2 regions of the Rahnella sp. RFA10(1/100) genome follow, and region 1 is predicted to be linked to the other one. Evidence: predicted binding sites of a transcription regulator. Region 1 holds the regulator's gene; the other holds the start of a gene.
What was found. Region 1 encodes sigma-54, which starts transcription at its own class of promoters, with help from an activator protein. Its sites were predicted from a motif close to GTTGGCACANNTTTCGCTNT; they were not measured.
Positions count from the first base shown of each region.

Region 2: ETV65_RS04055 (branched-chain amino acid ABC transporter substrate-binding protein) is a predicted target of sigma-54. The motif match lies at 2,096-2,115, and genes of this name have one in related genera.

Region 1 is NZ_SEWR01000007.1:124,083-127,500, reverse strand. It holds gene ptsN (PTS IIA-like nitrogen regulatory protein PtsN) at 1-458, opposite strand, end outside; gene hpf (ribosome hibernation promoting factor) at 557-844, opposite strand; gene rpoN (RNA polymerase factor sigma-54) at 868-2,301, opposite strand; gene lptB (LPS export ABC transporter ATP-binding protein) at 2,403-3,128, opposite strand; gene lptA (lipopolysaccharide ABC transporter substrate-binding protein LptA) at 3,135-3,418, opposite strand, start outside.
Region 2 is NZ_SEWR01000001.1:922,126-925,543, forward strand. It holds gene ETV65_RS04050 (branched-chain amino acid ABC transporter permease LivH) at 1-630, opposite strand, end outside; gene ETV65_RS04055 (branched-chain amino acid ABC transporter substrate-binding protein) at 803-1,927, opposite strand; gene ETV65_RS04060 (YgdI/YgdR family lipoprotein) at 2,341-2,556, shown strand; gene ETV65_RS04065 (LuxR C-terminal-related transcriptional regulator) at 2,619-3,347, opposite strand.

The sequences.
Region 1 (3,418 bases):
AACAGTTCTTCGTCGCTTTGCGCACCACGCAGACGCCGACATACTGTTTTATCAGCTAATTTCTTCGCGACTAAAGATAATGTATGTAAATGGGTTTTACATTGATCTGCCGGTACCAGCAAGGCAAAAAGCAAATCTACCGGCTGATTATCGATGGCGTCAAAAGCAATCGGCTGTTCAAGCTGAATGAACACGCCAACGGCACGTAAAGTGTCTTCTTCCAGCTTACCGTGCGGGATGGCGATCCCGGCACCGATCCCGGTGCTCCCCATACGTTCGCGGGTCAAAATAGCGTCGAAAATCACCTGTGGCGACAAATTTAATTGTTTGGCGGCCAGCTCGCTGATGATTTCCAGTGCGCGTTTTTTGCTGGCGCAATGAACGCCGCTTTTGGTGCATTCGGCATTAAGCACCGACGTTAATTGCATTGCAGTATCGTTAATCATGTCATCTTTCACTTTTGCGCTGTTTCACCCTTAAAGCTATATCGGCTCGTTTCCCGAAGGTCACAAGCCGATGCCCGAAGGTTTGTAGCACAGGGTTGGCTACATGAATGTCAGTGCTGTTTCAGTTTGTCTTTATGTTTATTCAGCTGTCGGGCCAGTTTATCAACCAGCCCGTCAATCGCTGCGTACATATCCTGATGTTCCGAGGTGGCATGTAATTCGCCTCCGTTCACATGCAAAGTGGCTTCCGCTACTTTCTGCACCTTTTCCACGCTCAACACCACATACACCTGATTAATCCTGTCGAAATACTGCTCGAGCTTAGCCAGTTTCGACGTGATGAACTCTCTCAGGGGATCCGTGATCTCAATGTGATGTCCGGTAATGTTGAGCTGCATAATGTCTTCCTTCTCTGTTGAGGTCAAACTAACTGTTTACGTTGGTTTGAGGGCGGGATGGACAAAGACTCTCGGTATTTGGCGACAGTCCGGCGCGCAACCATAATTCCCTGATCGGAAAGCAGGGTTGCTAACTTGCTGTCACTGAGCGGTTTTACAGGATTCTCCGCTGCGATTAATTTCTTCACCAGCGCCCGGATCGCGGTTGACGATGCCTCGCCGCCGCTGTCTGTACTGACATGGCTGGAGAAGAAATACTTCAGTTCGAAAATACCACGCGGACTGTGCAGGAACTTTTGTGTCGTCACGCGTGAAATCGTCGATTCGTGCATTTCAACGGCACTGGCAATATCGGCCAGCACCATAGGTTTCATAAATTCTTCACCCAGTTCAAAGAACGCCTGCTGCTGCTCAACGATGCAGCGCGTCACTTTCAACAGCGTGTCGTTACGGCTTTCCAGGCTTTTAATTAACCACTTGGCTTCCTGCAGATTGCTGCGGATAAATTGCCCGTCGCTGTCGCTGCGTGTGGAGTTACCCATCGCGGCGTACTGCTGGTTAATCTTCAGACGCGGAATGCTGTCGGAATTGAGTTCTACCGTCCAGACCCCTGACACTTTACGCACCAGCACATCCGGGATCACGTATTCGGATTCGCCGGTATTGATCGACTGACCCGGACGCGGATCCAGAGACTGGATCAGAAGCATCGCTCCTTTGAGTGTATCTTCTTTTAACCGGGTTGATCGCATAAGTGCGCGGAAATCATGGTTCGCCAGCAAATCGAGATGTTCGCTGATGATAAGACGGGCTTCAGTGATGAAAGGCGTGTCAGTGGCATATTGAGACAGCTGGATCAGCAGACAATCGCGCAGGTCACGTGCTGCCACCCCCACCGGATCAAAACGCTGAACGCGTTTAAGCACGGCCTCAACTTCGTCCATCGTGATGTTTTCATCACCGACGCTTTCGAGGATGTCTTCAAGGGAGACGGTCAGGTAACCGGTGTCATCCACCGCATCGACAATTGATGTGGCAATCGCGGCATCAGTATCAGAAAACGGTGTCAGCTCAACCTGCCACATCAGGTAATCCTGAAGGGTCTGGGTGGTTTCACCCTGATAAATGGGCAGCTCGTCGTCGCTGTAATCATTACCGGTACCGGACGGCGTGCCTGCGGTGTAAATCTCATCCCAGGTCGCGTCGAGCGGCAATTCTTCCGGCATATCTTTTTGCTCGAGCGCCTCACGGGTGTCTAACCCCTCGCTGTCGGTGGCTTCTACCGAGTCGATTTCTTCATGAAGGTCAGTTTGTTCCAACAGAGGGTTGCTCTCCAGCGCGAGTTGGATCTCCTGCTGGAGCTCAAGCGTGGACAGTTGCAACAAGCGGATGGCCTGTTGTAACTGGGGAGTCATAGCCAGTTGTTGGCTGAGTCTGAGTTGCAAACCTTGCTTCATATCTTGGCTTAATTCCGTTGATGAGTGAAAACGGCAACACTTCTGTCAGAGACGGCCTGTTTCAGTGTAGGTGGAAACAGGCACGGTTCCGGCGGCACAGATCACAGACGGAATTCTTCACCAAGATAAACACGTTTAACTTGTTCATCAGCAAGAATGTCGGCTGGCGTGCCGTGGGCAATCAATTTCCCCTGACTGACAATATACGCGCGTTCACAAACGTCGAGTGTTTCGCGCACGTTATGGTCAGTGATCAGTACGCCGAGGCCGCTGTCACGTAAATGCTCAATGATTTTTTTAATGTCGATAACGGAAATCGGGTCAACCCCGGCGAACGGTTCATCCAGCAGGATGAATTTAGGGTTTGCTGCCAGCGCACGGGCAATTTCCACACGACGTCGTTCACCACCGGACAGTGACTGACCGAGGTTATCGCGCAAATGAGAAATATGGAACTCTTCCATTAATTCATTCGCGCGGTCATTACGCTGTTCTTTGGTCAGATCATCACGGATCTGCAGCACCGCCATCAGGTTATCAAATACACTGAGACGACGGAATATGGAGGCTTCCTGCGGAAGATAACCAATACCGCGACGGGCGCGGGTATGCAGCGGCAGCAGGCTGATGTCTTCATCATCAACGATGATACGGCCCGCATCGCGCTGGACAATGCCCACGACCATGTAAAAGGTGGTGGTTTTACCCGCACCATTTGGGCCCAATAACCCGACGATTTCACCCGAGTTGACCATCAGGCTGACATCTTCAACGACCTTACGGCCTTTGTATGCCTTGGCGAGATTCTCTGCGATTAATTTAGCCATAAAATATCAGTTACTCTTTTTGGTCGGCTGGCCGCCCGCTGCAGGCGTTTTTTGTTGCAGCTGCGAAGGGACCAGAACGGTCGTCACACGGTTACCCTTATCACTAAAAGCTTCCATTTGCTGTTTCTGTACCAGATAAGTAATGCGGTCGCCTTTCACATTGCTGTCCAGTTGCTCAAGGTAAGCATTGCCGGTCAGCGTGACGAGGTCATTTTCCACTTCGTAGCGGACTTTCTGGGCATGGCCTCTTACCGGCTTACCGTTGTCCTGCATCTGATAGAACGTCACCG
Region 2 (3,418 bases), on a different contig from region 1:
CGCGGCACCCATCATGAAGACCAGCGAAATGATACGGTCAGTATTAATGCCCAGTATCGAAGCCATTTTTCTGTCCTGCTGCACGGCGCGACACATCCGCCCGAGTCTGGTGTGGCTGATAATCCACGATAAAACCAGCATGCCCACCAGTGATGCCAGCAGGATGAAAATTTTGGTGTAGGTCATCTGGACAAAACTTTCGCCGATATGAAAACGGAACGCGCCATCCAGCAGGGTCGGAATACCTTGCTGCCGCGGCCCCTGACTGATCTGGGCGTAATTTTGTAAGATAAGCGACATGCCGATAGCAGAAATCAGCGGTGCAAGGCGGGTCGAATTACGCAACGGCTTATAGGCAATGCGCTCAATTGCCCAGCCGTAAACGCCGGTGACCACGATGGTGAACACCAGAGTGCCCAGGATCAGTAGCGGAAAAGAGTGAAGTCCGAAGAAAGAGAGCAGTGCCAGCGCAATGGCGCAGAGGTAAGCTGAAATCATATACACTTCGCCGTGTGCGAAGTTAATCATGCCGATAATACCGTAAACCATGGTGTAGCCGATGGCGATCAATCCGTAAACAGCACCCAGCGTGATGCCATTAAATAACTGTTGCAGAAAGAATGAATCCATAAATACGCAGTCTCTTTTTGTGACCGCGCCCGGCTAAGGCGCATTCATTAAAGCGAATAAAACATTATCGCTACAGCCGTCCGGACCCGGTCAGCGCACAAGAACCGTCGCGTACATAGAATACGTAAGGTCACTGAGCACTGCCCGGGTTCAAATGGCAAATAAGCGTGCTTTATTCTTTCACTTCCTGATATTTGCCTTTGTCATCCCACTTATAAACCACGTAATCCGAAACTTTCAGATCGCCTTTGCTGTCCCAGGCTTTTTTGCCCATGACAGTATCCACGCTGTTGGCTTTCAGCCATTGGCTGGCTTTGGCGGAATCGCTGCCGCCGGTGGCTTTGAACGCTGCGGCAATGGCCTGAACGGAGGCATAGGAATAAAGGGTATAACCTTCCGGCTCAAACTTGCTGGCACGGAATTTATCGATGACCGCTTTACCTTCCGGGATCAGGCGCGGGTCTTTACCAAAGGTCATCAGGATGCCGTTGGTGTATTGCGGGCCACCTGCGGCGGTGACCATTTCTTCGTTCACGATGCAGTCACCGGAGAAGAAGGTGGCCTGCACGCCCTGCTCACGCATCTGGCGCACCAGCGGACCGGCCTCCGGATGGCAACCGCCGAAGAACACCACATCCGGTTTCTGCGCACTGATTTTGGTGACCAGCGCGTTAAAATCTTTTTCACCTCGCGACAGCCCTTCGTACATCACTTCCTTCACGCCACGCTTGTTGAGCGCCGCTTTGGTGGCATCCGCCAGCCCCTGCCCGTAGGTATCTTTATCATGGATAATGACCACTTTTTTGGCTTTCAGCTTGTCAATGATGTAATCGCTGGCAACCTGCCCCTGCTGGTCGTCACGTCCACACATGCGGAACATATCGCTCATGCCACGTTCGGTGATTTGCGGGTTGGTTGAACCCGGTGTGATGGCGATAATTCCGGCATCGTTATAAACCTCGGACGCTGGCATGGTAGAAGATGAGCAAAAATGCCCGACAACCGCCTGCACTTTATCCTGATCAACAAGACGGTTCGCCACCGCAACGGCCTGTTTCGGTTCGCAGGCATCATCACCCTGCACTAGTTTGATTTTCTCGCCGTTAATTCCGCCTGCGGCATTAATGTCATCAGCGGCCTGTGTGGCACCATGCCAGTACTGATCGCCATAGGTGGCATTCGGGCCGGTGAACGGGCCGGCGACGCCAATCACGATATCCGCACGCGCAGAAAACGCCGTGACCAGACAGCCTGCCAGCAACAAAGAAAGAGGACTTTTAATAAATTTCATCGACATCATCATGATCCTTAGGACTGAGTTAATGCAAAACGGGTGAAGGAAAACGCATGTAGCAAAAACACCAACACGAAGTCGTCATCTGAAAATGTGAAATTTAATGCTTAATCTTGAGACTGAGGATTCCCCGCTTATCACCAGGGGTGAAAACATCAAAGGTAAGAGACATAAGCAAAATATCTGCCAGTGTTACAGAACCTTTGAGAATGTTACGGGTTATGTGAGTATAGATAGCGGCGCAAGAGCGTTACGAACAAGTCACAGAAACAACGACGGGATCACATCGCACCGTGCTGGTGCACAATCGCGGTTTTGCACGCACTATTACGCTTAGTGACATTTTTATTCTTTGCTTCTTACGGCAGTTTGTTTTGTAATGCCGGCAAATGATTGCAACAGGAACCTGCTGAACAATGAAGAAATTATTCTGCCTGACGGCCGGGGTTCTGGCCCTGGCATTAACCGGCTGTGCCAGCGATTATGTGATTAATACGAAATCCGGCGACCAGTTTTTCGCCCACGGTGAACCGGATCGTGACCGCGATACCGGTATGACCAGCTATACCGACATGAACGGCGATTATCACCTGATGAACACCAATGATATTGCGGGTATTGTGAAAAAGTAGGTAAGACGGGGCCAGTCATCTGACACGAAGGCAAAATGTGGCCTGCCAGTGACAGGCCCGTTTTATTTAATAATATTGGCTCTCATGGCTTTCATTATCACCTGCACTCTATTTTTAGCCCCAAGTTTGGTCATGCAATTGTTAATGTGAAATACTGCTGTTCTTTCTGAAATTGACAGAATCCGGCTTATTTCCCAACTGGTTTTCCCTTCCGCAAGCCAGACCAAACATTCACGTTCTCTTGAAGTCAGTATTGCTGGCGGCGTTAAATCACCTATCTTATCAATAAGTTTATTATTAAAATCCATTAAAAATTGATTATTAAGTTTGTGCAAATACACTGTAATCATTCCAATAATATTCATGGATTCCTTTTGCGAAACAAATATATCTTCTTTTCGTGCCACACTGAGCACGCCTATATACTGGTCATTTATCGGTAAAGACATGGAATATCCATACCGGATACCATGCGCCTTCGCACAATTTAAAAAGCGATCACTTCCCGAAAGCGACACACTGCTCCATATATGAGCTTGCTGATAACTCTGAGCCTTATTAATAATAGGGTCTATTTTATGAAACCCATTTTCCATATATTGCCGGCGCCAGCTGGCGTTAAAACCTTCAAGAATAAAAAAATCATCGAAGCCTTTTCTCGGCGTTATAACATAAGCATAGCTGTCGAATCGAATTGAGTATAACCACTTATCCAAAGTTAATTTTATCTGGTCATCCATACAATAATTTAAGTCGCTGAATTTCGTGCAAATGCAATCTCCAGGGAACATTTCCCTCTCCTCATCCAAACACAGCGTTGCAATGATTATAGGAAGGCTCGATTGCCTGTCAATTAAACTGC